Regions from separate parts of the Agrobacterium sp. 5Ca39 genome, predicted to be linked through region 2. Evidence: predicted binding sites of a transcription regulator. Region 2 holds the regulator's gene; each other region holds the start of a gene.
The links. Region 2 encodes LexA, which represses DNA repair genes until DNA is damaged. Its sites were predicted from a motif close to TGTTCNNNNTGTGTTCNG; they were not measured.
Positions count from the first base shown of each region.

Region 1: ACZ47E_RS01760 (PA0069 family radical SAM protein) is a predicted target of LexA. The motif match lies at 2,724-2,741, and genes of this name have one in related genera.
Region 3: ACZ47E_RS13765 (YifB family Mg chelatase-like AAA ATPase) is a predicted target of LexA. The motif match lies at 1,750-1,767, and genes of this name have one in related genera.
Region 4: ACZ47E_RS13605 (2'-5' RNA ligase family protein) is a predicted target of LexA. The motif match lies at 1,771-1,788, and genes of this name have one in related genera.

Region 1 covers NZ_AP026436.1:374,290-379,726, reverse strand. Annotated here, with positions in the region: gene ACZ47E_RS01775 (L-threonylcarbamoyladenylate synthase) at 1-564, shown strand, start outside; gene ACZ47E_RS01770 (FAD-binding oxidoreductase) at 613-2,040, shown strand; gene ACZ47E_RS01765 (hypothetical protein) at 2,052-2,570, opposite strand; gene ACZ47E_RS01760 (PA0069 family radical SAM protein) at 2,855-4,012, shown strand; gene ACZ47E_RS01755 (ribonuclease HII) at 4,457-5,110, shown strand; gene ACZ47E_RS01750 (ribose-phosphate diphosphokinase) at 5,202-5,437, opposite strand, start outside.
Region 2 covers NZ_AP026436.1:1,029,333-1,034,769, forward strand. Annotated here, with positions in the region: gene ACZ47E_RS05030 (ComEC/Rec2 family competence protein) at 1-746, shown strand, start outside; gene ACZ47E_RS05035 (glutathione S-transferase family protein) at 766-1,443, opposite strand; gene lexA (transcriptional repressor LexA) at 1,696-2,418, opposite strand; gene ACZ47E_RS05045 (VOC family protein) at 2,734-3,615, shown strand; gene kdsA (3-deoxy-8-phosphooctulonate synthase) at 3,612-4,457, shown strand; gene eno (phosphopyruvate hydratase) at 4,595-5,437, shown strand, end outside.
Region 3 covers NZ_AP026436.1:2,806,413-2,811,849, reverse strand. Annotated here, with positions in the region: gene ACZ47E_RS13765 (YifB family Mg chelatase-like AAA ATPase) at 137-1,669, opposite strand; gene gshB (glutathione synthase) at 1,853-2,812, opposite strand; gene ACZ47E_RS13755 (cupin domain-containing protein) at 3,050-3,562, opposite strand; gene ACZ47E_RS13750 (sn-glycerol-3-phosphate import ATP-binding protein UgpC) at 3,673-4,773, opposite strand; gene ugpE (sn-glycerol-3-phosphate ABC transporter permease UgpE) at 4,784-5,437, opposite strand, start outside.
Region 4 covers NZ_AP026436.1:2,778,397-2,783,833, forward strand. Annotated here, with positions in the region: gene ybaK (Cys-tRNA(Pro) deacylase) at 1-63, opposite strand, end outside; gene ACZ47E_RS13595 (ArsC family reductase) at 76-423, opposite strand; gene ACZ47E_RS13600 (hypothetical protein) at 658-825, shown strand; gene ACZ47E_RS13605 (2'-5' RNA ligase family protein) at 995-1,711, opposite strand; gene ACZ47E_RS13610 (TetR/AcrR family transcriptional regulator) at 2,127-2,705, shown strand; gene ACZ47E_RS13615 (hypothetical protein) at 2,845-3,333, shown strand; gene guaA (glutamine-hydrolyzing GMP synthase) at 3,404-4,981, opposite strand; gene ACZ47E_RS13625 (5'-methylthioadenosine/S-adenosylhomocysteine nucleosidase) at 5,064-5,437, opposite strand, start outside.

The DNA of each region.
Region 1 (5,437 bases), 660 kb from region 2:
GCAGCCCCCAGCGCCAATAGTTCCGGCAAGATCAGCCCGACAAGCGCCGCCCATGTGGAGGCCGATCTCGGTCAGAAAATCAACCTCATTCTCGATGGCGGGGCGGCTTCGGTCGGCGTCGAATCCACCATCGTCAAGGTGGAAGAAGATGGAAGAGTGCGTCTGCTTCGTCCTGGCGGCGTCGTCACGGCCGAAATAGAGCGTGTTGCGGGCAAGCGGCTTGAACGTTCTGAAAAAGCGTCGGCGGCCATCGAGGCGCCAGGCATGCTCGCTTCGCATTATGCCCCCGGCGCCACCGTGCGCCTCAACGCCACATCGGTTTCGCCTGGCGAAGCGTTGATCCGGTTCGAAGGTATCCCGGTTTCGGGTGAAGAGACCGCCCGCGCCGTTTTCGATCTCAGCCCCTCCGGCGATCTTTCCGAGGCCGCCGCCAACCTGTTCGATTACCTCAAGGCCGCCGATGCAAGCGGCGCAGACAGCATCGCCATCACCAGCATTCCCACTCACGGTCTTGGAGAGGCGATCAATGACCGCCTTTCCCGCGCCGCCGCACCGCGGAGCTGAGGCCCGCCGACCATTCGCCCACCGTTTCAAATGACAGAGAGACGCCCGATGACAACCGTCCCCTCCTCCGACATCCTCGACCGCTTTACCGCCATTGTCGGAGACAGGAATGCGGTGCGCGATGCGGCAGAGATGGCGCCGCGGCTGGTGGAAAATCGCGGGCTTTATCGTGGCGCTTCGCCGTTGCTCCTCAAACCCGGATCGGCCGAGGAAGTATCGGCCATCCTGCAGTTCGCCAGCGAGACGGGTACCCCAATCGTGCCGCAGACGGGCAATACCGGCCTTGTCGGCGGGCAAACGCCGCGCGCCGGGGGAACTGACATCATTCTTTCGCTGGAGCGCATGAACCGCATTCGCGATATCGATCCCGTCGCCAATATCATCGTTGCCGATGCCGGCTGCATTCTCGATGACATCCATAAAGCTGCCGATTCGGTTGAACGCATGTTTCCGCTGTCGCTCGGCTCTCAGGGGTCCTGCCGTATCGGCGGCAATCTCGCCACCAATGCCGGCGGTACCGCAGTGCTTGCTTATGGCAATATGCGCCAGCTCTGCCTCGGGCTCGAAGTGGTGTTGCCGACAGGCGAGATCTGGAACGGGCTGCGCCGGCTGAAAAAGGACAATACCGGTTACGATCTGCGTGATCTCTTCATCGGCTCCGAAGGTACGCTCGGCATCATCACCGGCGCGGTGCTGAAGCTCTTCCCCAAGCCACTCGGCCATCAGGTGGCCTTCGCCGGGCTGACCTCCACCGAAGATGCGCTGAAGCTGTTCGAGATGGCGTCAAACCTCTGCGGCACGGCGCTGACCGGCTTCGAGCTCATGCCACGGATTGGCGTGGAGTTTACCGCCAGACATATTCCCGGCGTGCGCGATCCCCTGGAACAGCCCCATGACTGGTACGCACTCATCGACATCTCCACCTCCGATTCGGCCGAGACGGCGGATACGATGATGCAATTGCTGCTGGAGCGTGGTTTTGAGGCCGGGCTGGTCGAGGATGCCGTGATCGCCGCCTCCGAAGCCCAGCGTCAGGCACTGTGGCACATGCGCGAGAGCATGTCGGATGCGCAGAAGCCGGAGGGCGGCTCCATCAAGCACGATGTCTCCGTCCCGGTTTCCAGAATACCGGAGTTCATGGCGACGGCGGAAAAGGCGGTTCTTGCTGCTATCCCGGGCGCCCGTGTCTGCGCCTTCGGCCATCTGGGCGACGGCAACATCCATTACAATATTTCCCAACCGGTGGGGGCGGACAAGGCGCAATTCCTCGCCCGCTGGCGGGACATGAACGAAATCGTGCACGGCATCGTGCTGTCGCTGGGCGGTTCGATTTCCGCCGAACACGGCATTGGCCAGTTAAAGCGCGACGAACTGGCCGCCATCCGGCCCGGCATCGAAATGGAGCTGATGCGGCGCATCAAGCACGCATTCGATCCCGCCGGAATCATGAACCCCGGCAAGGTGCTCGCGGAATAACCCTTCCCGCCTCAGGCCGAAGCCCGCAATGCCCAGGCGGGCACCATTTCCGCATTCAGCCGGCGCGGCTTCTGCGCGCCGACAAATTGCGTCAGGCTCATGCCCGATTTCGCAATCGACATCGCGTGCTTCTTCGGCAGGAGATAACCATGCTCCAGCGGCGGGGTGCGGCGCAGGACACGGCTGAAAACATTCCGCCGGTGATAACGTGATGGGGAAAAGCGCGCTGGCTGTTCGCAGATCGCGACATATTCCAGGATTTCATCGATCCAGCCTGCCTGCGGGCGTGCGCCCGGCTCGATCAGCAGCAACCAGCCGCCACGCGCGGACTTGACGATATCCTCCAGTTCCCATTGCCCATAAAAACGGCAGCCGGCCGCATCGGCCACACGCGACGATCCATCGCGCGAACCGTGATCCAGAATCACAACATCGCTTACAAGCCCTTCCACGGCACCGGTGACAAGCGCAGACAGCGTATGCGCCAGTTCCGGCTCCTGATCCCGGCATTCCATTATGACTGTCAACATGTGCATAGCTCTAACGCATCGCACAATAAATTGCCACCATGCTCGTCGCGGTAAAATCCGCGGGGGTTGATGTCGCTCTCCGCGATCTCAGGTGCCGGCGTGCCCGTCCTGGCGCTGGCCCCGGCAGTACAAAAGCAGCCAAATTTACAATTTTGTTCTTGTATTGTTCTCATTCGTGATGTAGGAATTTAATCATTCGAGGGGCGATGAGGCCTCTCCGGATGGAAACGGTTTAGGGCGTTCAGCGTGCCTCGAAAGGCGTGCGACGTCTTGGGAGCATCCAGATGAGAAATCATTCGCTTTCGGGGCAGGCTGCCTTCCAGCCGAGCCATATGCCTGACATTGCCAATGCGCTGGCCGATGCATCCGGCCTGCGCATCGAGATTGACCGTCGCCGCGGCCGTGGTGCGGGGCTCAATCCAGATGGACGTTTCGAAGCCTTGCAGCGTGAGGTCTTCGACGATGGCTGGCAGACGCTGGAAGAGATGCCGGAATTCCGCACCGAGGTGCAGGTGGAAAAGCCACGCAGCATCATCACCCGCAATGAATCGCCCGATATCCCCTTCGATCGTTCCATCAATCCATACAGGGGCTGCGAACATGGCTGCATTTACTGTTTTGCCAGACCCACTCACAGCTACATGGGCCTTTCGGCCGGACTTGATTTCGAGGCCAAGCTGTTTGCCAAGCCTGATGCGGCCAAACTTCTGGAACGGGAACTGGCGAAACCCGGCTACAAGGCGCGGGTAATCGCCATCGGCACCAATACCGACCCTTACCAGCCGATTGAGCGCGAATGGCGCATCATGCGGCAGATACTGGAAGTGCTGGCCAAGGCTGATCATCCCGTCGCCATCGTCACCAAATCGGCGCTGATCAAGCGGGATATTGATATTCTCGCGCCAATGGCAAAAAAGGGGCTCGTCAAGGTCGGCATTTCCGTCACGTCGCTGGATCGCAAGCTTTCGCGCACGATGGAGCCGCGCGCCGCCACGCCGGAGAAGCGGCTGGAGGCCGTCAAGGCGCTGACGGATGCCGGAATTCCGGTGGCGGTGATGATGGCACCCGTCATCCCGGCGCTTAACGATCATGAAATCGAGCGCATTCTTGAGGCCGGCAAGGCTGCTGGCGCGACCGAGGCTTCCTATGTGCTTTTGCGGCTGCCGCTGGAGGTAAGCCCGCTGTTCCGTGACTGGCTGCTGCGCAACTATCCGGACCGTTACCGTCATGTCATGTCGCTGGTGCGCTCCATGCGCGACGGCAAGGATTATGACGCGGAGTTCGGCAAGCGCATGAAGGGTGATGGCCCTTATGCCTGGCAGATCGGCAGGCGATTCGAGATGGCGACCAAAAGACTTGGTCTCATCCGCCGCGGCATCAACCTGCGTGACGACCTGTTCGTGCCTCCGGGCGGTGCCGGGGTGCAATTGTCTCTGCTTTGAGAGCCGCATGGTGAAAGTGACTGAAGGTAACGAATGCCCGTGATGAACCAGACGCTACCCTCGGGCTCGCCCTTGGAACGTGAACCGAGCGCGACAGGATCTCGGGTCAAGCCCGAGAGGACATCGAGCATGGGGGGATGACGCGCCGACAATACGAGGTGCTGTGAGCTTTTAATAAACGGAATTCAAAATGACAGGAGCAACCGTCTCATCGTGTTGCTCTCGACGAAATGCCCGGCTGGTTTTCCCTGGCCCGCCGGACATCGCCCCTGGAACCGCCGCCTCGCGTGCGATCGTTTTTCCTCCGCCGCCCTGCTGGAGGATAAAAGGTCATGACGACCTTGGGCACGGTGAGCCACGCCCCTTGACCCCGGCTCATCGTGCCTGTCATCGCCCGCTTCCGGGGGCTTGCAGGAGATCGGGTGTGTGTGCCAGTTTCGCCGCATGAAACGCACGGCCACACCCGATTCTCATGCCCTTTTTGATCTTGCCGATACCGGCCCGGATTTCTCGTTCGAACTGGAAGCGCGAAAGAAGGGCCTCTGGCCGGTCGCCGGCACGGACGAGGCAGGGCGTGGCCCGCTCGCCGGCCCTGTGGTTGCGGCCGCCGTCATTCTCGATCCGGACAATATTCCTGACGGAATGGATGATTCCAAGAAACTGACGAAGCAAAAGCGCGAGAGCCTGTTCGTCCAGATCATGGAAACCTCGATCGTATCGGTCGCCTCCTCCGGCCCGGGCCTGATCGACACGATGAATATCCTGCGCGCCAGCCTCGACGCCATGCGCCGCGCAGTCCTCGGACTCGAAATTTCCCCCGCCCTCGTACTGGCCGACGGCCGCGACAGGCCGCCAGGCATCACCTGCGAAGCCAAGGCCGTCATCAAGGGCGATTCCCGCTCCCTCTCCATCGCCGCCGCCTCAATCGTAGCCAAGGTGACCCGCGACCGGATGATGGAACGCGCGGGTGTGGTGCATTCATCCTATGGCTTCGAAGGCCATGCCGGTTACGGCACACCGGCCCACCTGCGCGCCATCGAAAGCCACGGGCCCTGCGCGCTGCACAGGATGAGCTTTCGGCCACTGAAGCGGGATTGAGACAAATGGTGAAGTTCTGGCCGCAGCGCGGACGTGACGGCGGCGCCACCTGAGGACATCTCTAGTCCGGCAGTCCAAAGAAATGCTCACTTCATTTGCTTTGAGACGCGGTGATCACTTGGGCCGGAGCAATGTCCTCGGCCAGAAGCGCGCTAACGGAATCCCCCGAATTAATCCGGCGCATTGCTTCGGCGAGAGCCGGTGCGACAGACAACACGGTAAGCTTGGGAAGGCGCTTTTCGGCAGCGATGGGCACCGTGTTGGTGCACACGATCTCAAGCACGTCCGGTTCCGCGGCAAGCCGGGCAACTGCAGAGCCAGCGAGAA
Region 2 (5,437 bases):
TGCTGCTGACCCTGCTGCGCAGCCGCCTTGCGCTTTTGGGCATTCCGCCTCTGCTGCTTGCCTTCGGCCTCTCGGCAGCGACATCTCAGCGCGATCTGCCCGATCTCCTCGTTTACGAAGACGGTTCTCTGGTCGCGCTTCTGGACGAGAACAAGGTTTATGCCACAAAAACCCGGCCGCATGGCTTCATCTATGACCAGTGGCAAAGGGCGCTGCTGCTTCCGGAGAAACCGCTCGCGCCCGTTATCCTCAGAAAAGACGTTCCAACCGCGTCCGGCATCGCACTCACCAAGAAATCAAAGCTCACGCGGGACGAAATAAAGGCTGTGGGACGAGACATGGCGGCTGCGTTGAAGGATGCAGCGCCTGGAATTTTTACATGCAAGTCAGGTCGCTGGTGCGTGGCGCGTGCGGAAAGCGGCGAATGGATCATCGTACTGGAAGACGGCCGCCTCGCCGGAAAGGCATGTGACATTGCCGACATCGTCATTGTTTCCCGCAGAACGTCGTTTGCACAGTGTCGCTCGGGCGCGTTACTCCTCAACCGCGACATATTGCGGCGCATCGGTTCCGTGGAGATAGACTTCGCGAGGAGCGATCAGCCCGGCGTTGTCGGTCGGCTACGGGCGTCAACCGCGGGCGCAAACCGCCCGTGGAGTGAACATCGATATTATGACTGGAAAACCGGGCGTTTCGACCGTGAATTGCCTGAAACGATCACCCGTCTGCTGGCGGCGTCGCAATGATCGCCACCGGCAAGGATCGTCAGGCCTTTGCGCGTAGATCCATCGTCAATTCGCCGATTCCGGCGATCTCCTCTTCATGTGCCGCGTCACGCCAGGTCTCCTTCAGTCCCGCCTCATACCATTCGCGCATGGAAGGCAGAGCGAGCAGTCGCTCACAATAGGCTTTTGCCGCAGGAGAAAGGTCTGCGCCATACGTCTGGAAACGGAGTGCCACAGGGCAGTAGAAGGCATCCACCGCCGTGAACTTCTGACCGGCGAGATAGGGACCGCCGAAATTCGACAGGCCCTCGCTCCACAACGCATCGACACGCTTTATATCCGCCGCAAGCCCGGCATCGCTGACGTTCGGTCTGACACGAACGCCAACGGACATGGGGTAGAGATTGCGAAGGGACGAAAATCCCGCATGCATTTCGCTTGCTGCCGACCGCGACCAGGCTCTCGCATGCTTGTCGCTTGCCCATACCCCTTGATGACGTTCGGCAAGATATTCGGCGATCGAGAGTGACTCCCAAATCGTCACGCCATCATCGACGAGGCAAGGCACCTTGCCAGTTGGGGAAAAGGTGGAGAATGACACGCCTTCACCAAACGGGACGAGTTTCTCCTCGAAGGCGATACCGAGCGTGCGCATCAGGACCCATGGCCTCAGCGACCAGGAGGAGTAATTCTTGTTGGCGATATAAAGATCGTACATTGCGGGTCTCCTGATTGTGAAGCGGGTTTTTATACCAGCGGCCCGGCCCGGAATATCGCAAAGAATCCATCGCTCCCATAACGCCAATTGATGGGTGGGGCGCCATCCCTGCCGACGTCCTCTGGCAAAGCCGCCTTCGCCGCCATTAAAAAGAAAAGGCGCATCACTCGAGTGGAATGACGCGCCGTTCATCTTGAAGGCCTGATTTATCGCTCATCGACCGCTCCGGCCTTATCCGGACCGGCAGCAGCATCAATGATACCGGCGGATCAGCCCTACCAGCTTGCCCTGGATTTTAACCCGATCAGGTCCGAAAATGCGGGTCTCATAGGCAGGGTTTGCTGCTTCAAGTGCGATCGAAGCGCCTTTGCGACGGAAGCGCTTCAGCGTCGCTTCCTCGTCATCCACCAGCGCCACGATGATATCGCCGGGATTGGCGGTGTTACCGTTGCGAATGATGACGGTATCGCCATCGAAGATGCCGGCCTCGATCATCGAATCGCCCTTGACCTCGAGCGCGTAATGTTCGCCCGAGCCAAGCATGTCCACCGGAACCGCCACGTCATGCGTATTGTTCTGAATGGCTGAGATCGGCACACCGGCAGCGATCCGGCCCATGACGGGCACGGTTGCCACGCCTGCTATATCGTTCGCAGGCGCCTTTGGGGCAGGGGCGGGCTCTGGCATCTTGGGCTTGCCGAGGCTGCCTTCAATAACGCTCGGCGAGAAGCCCCGTTGCGGCCTCGCACCGGGCACATAGGCCTCCGGCAGCTTGATCACTTCAAGCGCTCGCGCCCTGTTAGGTAGCCGGCGAATGAACCCTCGCTCTTCCAGAGCGGTGATCAGCCGGTGGATGCCGGATTTGGAGGCAAGATCGAGTGCGTCCTTCATTTCATCGAAGGAGGGCGGCACGCCGGACTCTTTCATTCTTTCATGAATGAAGAGAAGCAATTCCTGCTGTTTGCGCGTGAGCATGAGGAAAACACCCTTGAGAATCGTCGTTGAAGTCGCGAAACAAATACAGAACGAACACTATATGTTCCATATGTGTTCCGCAATCCCCTAAAATTTCGTGAAGGATGCGTCTCTGATCGTGATTTGATCTTAGGGACAACGCCGAAGCGGGAAACGATGACTGACGGGCGGGATGCCGTCGCTTTCTTGAACTCCAGCCTTTGCCGATACCGGAATCGACGCGCAGGCCGGTCATTTGCATTCCCGGCGCTCTTCGTGCTTTTGTCAGCTTCAATACCCGGCATCTGCGCCGGGCGCGTCAAAAAGGCAAGATTTATGGCTGACAGGCATCGCGTCGATCATCTCGTTCTGCCCGCTCGGGACCTTGCGGTAGCGGCCGCGCGGCTCAAGGTCCTTGGCTTTACGGTCGCGCCACAGGCTCTCCATCCGTTCGGCACGGAGAATGCCTGTGTGTTCTTCAGGGATGGCACCTATCTGGAGCCTCTGACAATTGCTGACCGGGTCAGCTATATCGCGTCGGTCGAGAGAGGCGATGTTTTCACCGGCAGGGATCAGGCATTCCGGCGATCGTACGGACAGGAAGGTTTTTCTGCCCTTGTGGCCTCCACTGCTGACGCTCGTGCCGATCACCGGAGATTCGTGGCGTCCGGCGTATCGGCCGGCGAGGTCTTCGAATTTTCGCGGCCCATGCAAATGCCGGACGGATCGTCAGGCGAGGCGGCGTTCCGGCTTGCTTTCGCGGCAAGCGGATCGGCTGCGGATTTCTTCCTCTTCAGTTGTCAACGCCTGCAGGCACTGCCGGGGGACCGTGCTGCACTGGAACGTCACCAGAACGGAGTTCTGGGCCTTCGCGAGATCGTGCTGTGTTCCGGTACGCGGAGTGACACCCACTTGATAGAAACGGTTTTCGGCTGCAACGGCGTTGTGTCTCCGGATGGTGATGTCGTTTTCGAAACCGGCAATGCAAGGGTGAGGCTGAGTGAAAGACCCGCCCTTTCTGGCGTCGACCCGAAGGCTGCGGGAAAAAACGGTGAGGGCCTGCGCGGCATGGGCGTCGTCTTTTCCGTTGACGATCTTGCCGTGACAGCGACGGTACTTGCTGCTAATGGCGTGTCCAGCGCAGAAGCGGGCGGCCGTCTGGTGGTGCCCGCAGCACCCGGACAGGGCGTCGATTTCGCCTTCGAGGAAAAAAGATGAGCGTCACGAACAATCTCAAAGTCACCGCCGGCCAGGGCGCCAGCAAGGTTTCCTTTTGCAATAGCGAGCGTTTTTCACTGATCGCCGGCCCCTGCCAGATGGAAAGCCGGGAGCACGCCTTCATGATTGCGGGTGTCTTGAAGGAGCTTTGTGACGGGCTCGGAATCGGCCTCGTTTACAAGTCATCCTTCGACAAGGCGAACCGCACCTCGCTTTCCGGCAAGCGTGGCATCGGTCTGGACAGTGCCATGCAGGTCTTTGCCGATCTCAAGAAGGAATTCGGCTTTCCGGTCCTGACCGACATTCACACCGAAGAACAGTGCGCCATCGTTTCCGAAGTGGTGGATGTGCTGCAGATCCCGGCCTTCCTCAGCCGTCAGACCGATCTTCTCGTTGCCGCCGCAAAAACCGGCCGAGTCATCAATGTCAAGAAAGGCCAGTTCCTGGCGCCATGGGACATGAAGAACGTGCTCGCCAAACTGAATGAAAGCGGCAACCCCAATGTGCTGCTGTGCGAACGCGGCGCGTCCTTCGGCTACAATACGCTGGTCTCCGACATGCGTTCTCTGCCGATCATGGCATCCCTCGGCGCACCTGTTGTCTTCGACGCCACCCACTCGGTGCAGCAGCCGGGCGGGCAGGGCGGTTCCACCGGCGGTCAGCGGGAATTTGTCGAAACGCTGTCTCGCGCAGCTGTCGCCGTTGGTGTCGCAGGCCTCTTCATCGAGACCCATGAGGACCCGGACAATGCGCCTTCTGACGGCCCGAACATGGTTCACCTGAAGGATATGCCGAAACTGCTCGAAAAGCTGCTGGCCTTCGACGCCATCGCGAAAGCCTGAGCGGCGGGCGCGGTGCCGTGCCAATCGATTTTAAATGGCGGTGGTTCCCTTTCTACGGCCTGCCGTCATTGTAATTTCTTCGCCATCGTCTAAGACAGGCGACGGAAAATATCTGTTCCATTCCCAAGGGAGAGACCATGACTGCCATTACCGATATCATCGCGCGCGAAATCCTCGACAGCCGCGGCAACCCGACCGTTGAAGTCGATGTGTACCTCGAAGACGGCTCCATGGGCCGTGCCGCCGTTCCTTCGGGCGCCTCCACCGGCGCGCATGAGGCGGTTGAGCTGCGTGATGGCGGCAAGCGTTATCTCGGCAAGGGCGTGGAAAAGGCCGTTGAAGCCGTCAACACCGAAATCTTCGACGCCATCGGCGGCTTCGATGCTGAAAACCAGATCCAGATCGACCAGATGATGATCGCGCTGGACGGCACGCCGAACAAGTCGCGCATTGGCGCCAACGCCATTCTCGGCGTGTCGCTCGCCATCGCCAAGGCTGCTGCCGAAGCCTCCGGCCTGCCGCTCTACCGTTATGTCGGCGGCCCGAACGCGCATCTGCTGCCGGTTCCGATGATGAACATCATCAACGGCGGGGCCCACGCCGACAACCCGATCGACTTCCAGGAATTCATGATCCTGCCGGTTGGCGCAGAAAACATCCGCGAAGCCGTGCGCATGGGTTCGGAAGTGTTCCACACGCTGAAGAAAGAACTGTCCGCGCAGGGCCACAACACCAATGTCGGCGATGAAGGCGGTTTCGCTCCCGGTCTCGAAAGCGCGCCTGCCGCGCTCGATTTCATCATGAAGTCGATCGAAAAGGCCGGTTACCGTCCGGGCGAAGACATGTATGTCGGCCTCGACTGTGCATCGACCGAATTCTTCAAAAACGGCAAATACGTTCTCGAGGGTGAAGGCCGCACGCTGGAATCGGGCGCCATGGCTGAATACCTTGCTGACCTCGTTGCCAAGTACCCGATCATT
Region 3 (5,437 bases), 1.0 Mb from region 2:
TTCTGTTTCAAGGCCCCCTCATTCGGCCCATCACCTACCGAGCTGTCCAAACAGCATTTTACCCGTCATTCCCGGAACCGCCTGATTGACCGGCAGGCATAAGCGTCCTTCCCAGACAAAGTGCCCTTAGCTGGTCTTACGCCGCGGCGGTTAGCCTTTCGCCGGCGATACGATAGGACACTGCTTCGGCAATATGGATACGTCCAACCGTTTGCCTGCCATCCAGATCCGCCAGGGTGCGGGCCACCTTGAGAATGCGATGGTAACCGCGCGCGGAAAACTTCATGCGCTCCGCCGCATCACGGAGCAATTGCAGCCCGGACTGGTCCGGTTCGGCGTATTTTTCGATCATTGCTATCGTGCAGCGGGCGTTGGTGCGGATGGCAGGGAAGCCCGCTGCCGCATAACGTTCCTGCTGGGCAAGGCGCGCTTCGGCGACGCGCGCCGCAACCACGGCGCTCGGTTCGGCCGTCACGGGCCGAATGAGATCGGCGGCGGAAACGGCGGGAACGTCGATACGGATGTCGATGCGATCAAGCAGCGGGCCGGAAATGCGAGCCTGATAGTCTGCCACACAACGTGGGCCTCTGGCACAGGTAAAACCCGGCTCTCCCGCCATACCGCAACGGCAGGGATTCATTGCCGCGACAAGCTGGATTTGCGCGGGATAGCTGACACGGTGATTGGCACGCGCAATAATGCATTCGCCGGTTTCGAGCGGCTGACGCAGGGCATCCAGCACCTGCGGCGAAAATTCCGGGAATTCATCCAGAAAAAGAACGCCATGGTGAGCAAGCGAAGCCTCGCCCGGTTTGGCCCGCAGCCCGCCGCCGATCAGGGCCGCCATGGTGGCGGAATGATGCGGCGTGCGGAAGGGCCTGCGATCCGAAAGCTTGCCACCCGACAATTGGCCGGCAATGGAATGGACCATGGACACTTCCAGCAGTTCTGCCGCCTCCAGCGGCGGCAGGATCGAAGGCAAGCGGGCGGCGAGCATGGATTTTCCCGAGCCGGGCGGGCCGACCATCAGCAGATTATGGCCGCCGGCGGCTGCCACCTCCAGCGCCCGCCGGGCGCTCTCCTGCCCCTTTATGTCAGCTAAATCAGGCAGATTGACCGGATTGGCGCGAATGGCGGGCGTCGGGCGCGAGAGGATCTGCGTGCCACGAAAGTGATTAGCGAGCGCAATCAGGCTGCGCGGGGCGAGAATATCGATCCCGGCTCCGGCCCATGCCGCCTCCGGGCCGCTATCAGCCGGGCAAATCAGTCCCTTGCCAAGCGCATTGGCCCCGATCGCGGCCGGAAGCGCGCCCGCAACCAAGCCGATAGTACCATCGAGATTGAGTTCGCCAAGGACCACGTAACGCCCCAGCGCTTCGGCCGGTATGGCTCCCAGGGCGGCCATGAGGCCAAGGGCAATGGGAAGATCGAAATGCGATCCTTCCTTCGGCAGATCGGCAGGGGCAAGATTGACCGTGACCTTCTTTGCCGGCAGCGCCAAGCCTGAGGCATGTAATGCCGCCTGCACGCGCTCCCGGCTTTCGGCGACGGCTTTATCCGGCAGACCGACAATCTGGATGCCGACCCTTCCCGGTGCGACCATGACCTGCACCTCGACAGGCACACCCTCTATGCCCTGAAATGCCACCGTATTGACCCGTGCCACCATGGCCTGCCCCCGCAAACCGTCGCGCTTTCAGAGCCTTATGCCCCATCCACGACCCTTGCCAAGCAACGTGCCACAGGTCAAAGAATAAAACAAGAACATCCAGCGAACAATTTATCGCATCCGCTGTATTTTAGTTGTATCGAGTTGTATATCCGGAACAAACCGAGAGCGATTTATGTCTTATCAAAAATCCTGAGCTTCGCGCTTTTTCTCGATGGCGTCCCACAGCAGGCTCGCCACATCGGCGCCGCCGAATTTCCGCACCTCTCGAATGCCGGTCGGCGAGGTGACGTTGATTTCGGTGAGGTAATCGCCAATGACATCAATTCCAACGAACAGGAAACCACGCTCGCGCAGGGCGGGGCCGATACGGCGGCAGATTTCCTTTTCGCGCGCGGTCAGTTCCGTAGGCTCAGGCCGGCCGCCAGCGTGCATGTTGGAACGGGCGTCGTTTTCCGCTGGAACGCGGTTGATCGCACCCACCGGCTCTCCATCCACCAGCAGGATGCGTTTATCGCCCTTGCGGACGTCGGGCAGATATTCCTGAGCAATGTAAGGTTCGCGGAACATCTGACCGAACATTTCCAGCAGCGAGGAGAAATTGCGGTCGTCCCGCGCTGAATGGAAGACGCCCGCACCGCCGTTGCCATAAAGCGGCTTGAGAATGATATCGCCCATTTCGTTGCGGAAGCGCGCGATTTCCGCGACATCCTTCGTGATCAGCGTCTTCGGCATGAGATCCGCGAATTCGGTGACGAAGATCTTCTCCGGCGAATTGCGCACCCAGGCGGGATCATTGACCACCAGGGTCCTCGGATGAATGCGCTCCAGCAGATGGGTGGAGGTGATATAGGCCATGTCGAATGGTGGATCCTGACGCAGATGGATGACATCCATCGTGGACAGATCAACGCGCTCCGGTTCGGAAAGCGAGAAATGGTCACCCTTGATGTCGCGCAGCTCCATCTGCTCGACGGTCGCGTAAATCTTGCCATCGCGCATGGAAAGGCGGTCGGGCGTGTAATGGAACAGCCGATATCCACGCGCCTGCGCTTCAAGGCTCATGGCGAAGGTGGAATCACCGCCGATGTTGATGCCGGAGACATGATCCATCTGGATCGCGACGTTCTTGATCTTCGCCATGCGCATGTTCCTCTCGCAGCATACGGACGCCTGCGATCCGCCATGCCGTGTCTCATCTTTCAATCGTTCCTGCAGGACCGGAAGAGACCCGGAAATGCTTCAGAAAACTTGAAAGATGTAGGGCAGCGACCATTCAAACGCAACTGCTGCGAGCCGTGGTTTCTGTGAGTTTTATTGAACCTTCATAATTCCCACGGCGAAGGCACACCCGCGCCCGCCAACGGCATGGGCGACGGCTCAGGCTGCCAGCTTGTAGGAGCGACCGGCGAACAGCTTGTTCTTGACGCGATAGGCAAATGCCAGCGCCTTGGGGAACGGACGACGCATGAAGGCAACCTTGCGCACATAATGATCAACACGCCAGGTGGCCCATGTTCCGGCCCTGAAATAAGCGACGTCACCGACCCGCAGGATGCTGACCGAGCCGTCCTCGGCCGTCACATGCACCTCGCCTTCCAGAATATAGACGGTCTCATCCCAGCCGAAGAACCAGCGGAATTCGCCTGCAGTGCAATCCCACATGGCAGTGCTTGAGGCACGGTCGCCGCTTCGGGAATGATCCGCAGCACGTGCCTGCGGGTTGCCGGCAATGATCCATTCAGCATTGATAGGCGCCGGCTGAAGCCGCAGATCGGTGCAGGATGCGCTGACCACGGCATCGTCTTTTTTCCGACGCAGATAGGCCGGCAATATCGGCACCGTACGGATAGCCATCGTTGCGGCCGCCGCGAACATCATTTTGAACGACATATGAGAAAACCCCCGTGAAATATTGGAGGCCTTCTATCATCGGGATCGTAACAAACCAGTTTTGACAATCGGCGCAATTTTAGCCATCGCGCCGATTTCAGGTGACGAACTCAGGCCGTCGCCAGTTGAGCGTCCTGCGCCATCGTTTGTTCCGCTCTGCTGGCGATACGCTTGCCAGTTTCGCTGGAGAAGAAGTGCAGTTTTTCCGGAGCAATCGTCACCGAAAGCGCGGACGGAACCTCGACGTCAGGCGGAAAGGCCACGGTCAGGCTCTGATCGCCGATCATGCCGTGTATAAGACGTTGCGAACCCAGCTCCTCAATATAATCCACGCGAAGTGCGAAACCCTGGGCGTCAGCAGCAGCGAGACGAAAATCTTCCGCCCGCATTCCAACAGTCACCGGGCCGGACGTGGGGGCAAAGCCATTGAGCGCAAACAGCGACGGCCCGACGGCAAGGCTATCGCCGTGCAATTCGGCGCTGAGAAGATTCATGGCCGGAGAACCAATGAAACTCGCGACGAAGGTTGAGGCAGGCGTGTGATAGACATCCAGCGGCGCACCGATCTGCTCGATACGGCCGCCATTCAGCACGACGAGGCGGTCGGCCAGCGTCATGGCTTCCAACTGGTCATGGGTAACGTAGATCGATGTCGTGCCGAGACGTTTTTGCAGCCGCTTGATTTCGCCGCGCATGGAAACACGCAACTTGGCATCGAGATTGGATAGGGGTTCGTCGAACAGGAAGGCAGCAGGCTTGCGAACGATCGCGCGCCCCATGGCGACGCGCTGCCGCTGACCACCGGAAAGGGCGCGTGGCTTGCGATCCAGATAGGGTTCGAGTTGCAGCATACGCGCCGCTTCAGCCACACGGGCGTCAATTTCCGCCTTGGGTGTCCTGCGGTTCTTCAGCCCGTACTCCAGGTTCTCGCGTACCGACATATGCGGGTAAAGCGCGTAGTTCTGGAAAACCATGGCGATATCGCGGTCAGCCGGATCGGTCTGGTTAACCACCCGGTAGCCGATCTTCACCGTGCCTTCTGAAATATCCTCGAGCCCGGCGACCATACGCAAAAGCGTGGACTTGCCGCACCCGGAGGGACCGACGAGAACGATGAACTCGCCGTCCTTGATATCGATATCGACATGATGCACGGCGCGCACGCCGCCATGATAATCCTTGCAGACCTGACTGATTTCTATCGCGGCCATTTCGGTCTCCTTATTTATCGCTCTCGGTCAGGCCCTTGATGAACCAGCGCTGGAAAATAACGACGATCAGCACGGGTGGCAGCATGGCCAGCACGGCGAGCGCGAAAGCTTCGTTGTAATCGGGGATTTGCGAACCGACCCAGACCTGCAGGATCGACTTGATGCCACGCATCAGGGTGAAGAAACTCTCATCCGTCGTCATCAGCATGGGCCAGAGATACTGATTCCAGCCATAGACGAACATGATGATGAAGATTGCCGCCATCATCGTGCGCGACAGCGGAATGAGAACGTCGATGAAAAATTTCACTGGCCCCGCACCATCGATACGGGCAGCCTCCAGCAGCTCTTCAGGCACGGATTTGAAGAACTGCCGGAAATAGAAGGTGCCCGTCGCCGAAGCGAGAAGCGGCACGATCAGACCGGTATAGGAGTTCAACAGTCCGAGTTTGCTCATTACCTCGTAGGACGGCATGATGCGCACTTCGAGCGGCAGAAGCAGCGTGGTGAAAATGATCCAGAAGGCGAGCGTCGCAAAACGGAAGCGGAAATAGACGATCGCATAGGCCGCCGTCATCGACAGGACGATTTTGCCGACGGCAAAGCCGATGCCGAGGATCAGCGAATTCAACACCATGTTCAGGCCTGTAACCTGTCCGGTGAA
Region 4 (5,437 bases), 1.1 Mb from region 2:
AACGGCGGTGAAGGCGACGCCCGCCTTGTTCAGCATCTGGGTGGCGCGGGTTGTTTTGGACATGGCAGATTGCAGTCACGCAAAAAGAGTCTGGTAGGTTTCAGGCTTGAAACCGACGGTTATCTTGCCCTTCGCCTCCAGCACCGGACGCTTGATCATGGAGGGCTGCTCCAGCATCAGTGCAATGGCCTTCTCGCGGCTCAGGCCAGCCTTCTGGCCGTCATCGAGTTTTTTGAAGGTCGTACCGGCGCGGTTGAGAACCGTTTCCCAGCCCGCGGCATCGCACCATGTCTCCAGATGGGCGCGGTCAATGCCCGAGGCCTTGTAGTCATGGAAAGAATAGTCGACGCCATGGGTTTCCAGCCAGCTTCTGGCCTTCTTCATCGTGTCGCAGTTCTTGATGCCGTAAATGATGATCGTCATGCTGCCAGCCTCTTTGTGTTCAAGCTTTCCGGCATAACAAAATATCCGCCTTATTCAACCCGCCGGCTGAGGCGCCCTGCGTCCTTTTGAAGACGCCAAGCCTGAGCCATGCGAAATCGCAATGGCTGATATCCGAACGAGCGCGAGCAAAGCTGCATGGCTTACCTGCTACATCATGAGTTGTAGAACGGCGCGGAAATGCCCATTATCTGGGCATCAAAGATGGAGAGAAAAATGCGTCAGGTTGCAAAGACATCGCGTAACTTCTTCGGTGAAACTTTCGCCGTTCTCGGTGCAGCGCTCTCGGTTTCGGCCGCTGTTCGCGCGCATCGCAAGCCCGCCCGTGCCGATCTCGAAGCCCTCGGCATCGATGGCAAGGCTTTCGACAAGGTTCAGCTCTAAGCTGGTTATCGTTCCCGGCGAGGCGGCACCGCCTCGCTCGCGCCGGATTCCGGAACACCTGGTTCTCGGCGGGCGCTACAAACTGCGCTTTTGTTGGCGCATCCTCTGCGTCTAACAGCAGTTTGGCAGCTAATGCTAGGCATGTATGCCGTGCTTTTTCACGTAAGCGTTATCGTGCCGCCATCTTGTGCGCCGACCGCTTCTGCGGCCTGAATATTTTTTCCGGCAGATATAATTGACTTTCCGGCTGCTCATAGCGGTCCGCTTTCGCCGAAAGCGGGAAGCGCCCGAGAGATTCGTGCCGCGTCTCTCCATTATGGCTGAAGATGAGTTCGAAGCTGCCCGCCAGCCAGCTATATGGTTTTTCAACAGGCATGATGTCGATTTTCCCGCAGCCATAGACCACGGTGAGATGCGGCGTGAACGACGATGCGGCAACAAAGGGCAGATTGGCCCGCCAAAGCGCGCGCTGCACCATCTTCGCCAATGCTCTGAGCTCCAGCATCTCGCGGCGGCTGCTTAGCGCCAGACAGCTGCGATTACCGAAAAGCGAGCTGCCATCGAACGTAATCGGAACGGGACGCGCCCTTATTTCCCCCAGTGCCGCCTTCAGCCGGTTTGCGAAACCGCGAGGCACGGTGTCGAAACACCCGACGCAAAGGAGGGTGATATGCAGAAGCTCGGCTGGATGGGCCGCCCTCTTCGTCCGCCCGGCGGCATGGCACGATGCATCGGTGAAAATTCTCTCCGCCAAGGCCACGGGCGGCTTCAGCACGATTAAGACCTTGTTGCCAAATCGCGGATTGACCCGTCGCTGCTTCTCCAGATCGAAGCCTTCGAGGAAAAGCTGCCCTGACCCTCCATTATCCGTCAACTCGAAACCCACGACGATGCTCCACGGCCTTTGCTCAAGGCCGCAATATTATCATCGCCGAGGAAAATTGGAAGAACAAAAAGCGAACAAAACTTCATCATATGCGGGGCAATATCCGATACGGCCTTTCGCGAACGCAATCCGTATAACCCGGCAACTCGGTCTGGGACAGACGATCTCAGCTGGTCCGCAGGACCAGCAATCCGCTAGCGAAGGTGGCGGGAAGCAGGGCCAACCGAGAAGCCAATGCGAGTGGCATGTCGATGGGGGCCAGGCAATGACGGGGCAATGGCTGAGGGCATGCCTTTATTTCATGGTTCTCCGCCTGTGATCGTCGGGGTCGATCCTCGTCCGGATCCCATCGCCGGCGCTTATTCACTGCGAAGAACGTGTTTGACATTCTACCTACTAGTTGGTAGGCAAAAGCATGAAAAGCTCTAAAACCAAAGCCGATGACATTCTCCAGTGCGCCCGGACCCTGATTGTGAGAGGGGGCTATAATAGTTTTAGCTATGCCGATATTTCCCATGTAGTCGGCATTCGCAACGCGAGTATCCATCACCATTTTCCAAGCAAGGCGGACTTGGTCGCGAAACTGGTGTCACAGTACAGGCACGAGGCCGAAGCCGGTATCGCCGCGCTGGAGCAGCACATTCCAGATCCGCTGGAGCAGCTTCGCGCCTATATCGGCTATTGGGAGCGCTGCATCGCCGATGCAACCCACCCCTTCTGCGTCTGTGCGCTGCTTGCCGGCGAAATACCGATTCTTCCCGAAGCGGTCGTTCTCGAGGTGCGTGCGCATTTTCGGAGTCTCTCGGACTGGCTTACAGCCGTGCTGGAGCGCGGCGCTTCCCAGGGGCGCCTTGCACTAACCGGCACAGCGCGGGTCAATTCTGAGATGTTCATGGCCACCGTGCACGGCGCAATGCTCTCAGCGCGCGCACATGGCGATGCCGCAAGCTTTGGCGCCATAACCCGCCCGATGCTGGAGCGCATCACCGCTTGAACTGCATCTTGCGAGGGGCGTCGACGCATGACCCAAACGAGACCGACCGATCAACTAATGACGCTGCTCTGGCAGACATGCCGGCGACAATTTGCGTTCCGGACCACCCCATCTTTCAGGAAGAGAAAGGCAATTTCGCATGTTCGGTATTTCTTCGCTTGGCTGGATCCACACGCTCGGCAGCCTGCCGGCCATTCCAGCGGCCATTTTCATGTTTACCCGTTACGGTCGCATCGTCCCCCGATCCACGCCCGGGGCAATCTACTTTGTGTCCATGCTGATTGGCGCTGCAACTGTCTTTCTTGTGGCGCATCAGCCAATCAGCTACGTCGTTGGCGTCCTGACCATCCTGTTCCTGCTTGCAGGCTACGGTATCGAACGCGTTCTGGGTTCAACGCGTATCGCCAGATATATTGAAACCATCTGTCTCAGCATTACCGCATTTCTGTTGATGGTCCCGACGGTGAGTGAAATTCTGCGCCGTGTTCCCGACGGTCATCCGATAGTGACAGACCTGAAATCGCCGCTGCTTCTCGGCGCCCAGGCAGGATTGCTGGCGATCCTCGTGGTCGGCCTGACTGCCCAGATGATCTATCTCATCCGACAAAACAAAAACGCCGCGAACTAGTCGCGGCGTCGTCTTTCTTCCTTAGATACGGTGGCGTTGCGGCAGCAACCTCACCGTATCGAGTATGGTCCTATTCCCACTCGATCGTGCCGGGCGGCTTGCTCGTGACATCGTAGACGACACGGTTGATGCCGCGCACTTCGTTGATGATGCGGGTTGCCGCACGGCCGAGGAAGTTCATGTCGTAGGGATAGAAATCCGCAGTCATGCCGTCCACCGAGGTCACCGCGCGCAGCGCACAGACGAAGTCATAGGTTCGGTAGTCGCCCATGACGCCAACAGTCTGGACCGGCAGCAGCACGGCGAAAGCCTGCCAGATGGTGTCGTAAAGACCGGCCTTGCGGATCTCGTCGAGATAGATCGCATCCGCTTTACGCAGGATATCGAGCTTTTCACGGGTAATCGCACCGGGGCATCGGATCGCAAGACCCGGACCGGGGAAGGGATGGCGGCCGATGAAGCTTTCCGGCAGGCCGAGTTCGCGGCCAAGAGCGCGCACTTCATCCTTGAAGAGTTCACGCAGCGGCTCGACGAGCTGCATGTTCATGCGCTCGGGAAGACCGCCGACATTGTGGTGGCTCTTGATGGTCACCGAAGGGCCGCCGGAGAAGGAGACACTTTCGATGACGTCGGGGTAGAGCGTGCCCTGCGCGAGGAAGTTCGGAGCACCCTTGCCATCGGCGGCAATCTTGGCCGCTTCGGCCTCGAAAACCTCGATGAACAGACGGCCGATGGTCTTGCGCTTCACTTCCGGATCGGAAACGCCGGAGAGTTCGCCGAGGAACAGGTCGGATGCGTCCACATGAACAAGCGGAATATTGTAGTGGTCGCGGAACATGCCGACGACCTGTTCGCTTTCCCCAAGCCGCATCAGCCCATGATCGACGTAAACGCAGGTCAGCTGGTCGCCGATAGCCTCATGAATGAGAATAGCTGCAACCGAAGAATCGACGCCGCCTGAAAGTGCACAGAGCACCCGGCCGGTGCCGACCTGCTCGCGGATCTTGCGGATCATCTCGGCGCGATAGGCCGCCATCGTCCAGTCGGATTTCAGACCAACGATCTTGTGCACGAAGTTTGACAGCAGCTTGCCGCCATCGGGCGTATGCACCACTTCCGGATGGAACATGGTGGAGTAATAGTGGCGCTTCTCGTCCGCTGCGATGGCGAACGGTGCGTTTTCGGAGGTTGCGATGACCTCAAAGCCTTCCGGCAGCTTCGTCACGCGGTCGCCATGGCTCATCCACACCGGGTAGCTTTTGCCCTGCTCCCAGAAGCCTTCGAACAGCGGGCTAGCCTTCTTGATGTCGATATCGGCGCGGCCGAATTCCGCCGCATGGCCGCCCTCGACAACGCCGCCGAGCTGTGTGCACAGTGTCTGCTGGCCATAGCAGATGCCGAGGATCGGTACCTTGCTGTCGAACACTGCCTGCGGCGCGCGCGGGCTTCCTTCCGCCGTGACAGATGCGGGGCCGCCGGAGAAGATCACGCCCTTGGGCTGAAGTTTCTCAAACGCCTCTGCGGCATTCTGGAACGGGTGGATTTCGCAATAGACCCCGGCTTCGCGGATGCGGCGCGCAATCAGCTGCGTCACCTGGCTGCCGAAATCGATGATGAGAATGCTGTCGGGATGGGCTATCTGGGTCATGGCGAGCCTTTAAAGAAAATGGCGGCTTTAGGCAACCCGGAAGCGGGTGGCAAACGGTAGAAAATCGCGAAAATCGCAAGGTTCAGAGGGCTATCGCGCCGTCTTCGATAGCGCGACAGAGCCGGTCAACGGCATCCGCCAGTTTTTCGTCGATGATGTGCAGATACTCGGTCCAGTCATTCACGTGTTTCACATCGGCCTTGCCGTCGGAAATACCGCGCAGGCCAATCAGCGGTAAACCGAAACGCTGGCATGCTCTTAAAACTGCATATGTCTCCATTTCCACCATATCGGCGTCGATCAGCCCATAGGCCTCGCCTGAAACGACGTTGGCGCCGGTGGAAAGCCGCGCCCCGGCAACATCGGGTATCCGCAATGGCAAGGCCACCTCCGCCGGCAGGTCGAGAAACGGTGTGCAACCCTTCGCAAAACCGAAGGGAGAGGCATCCATGTCAC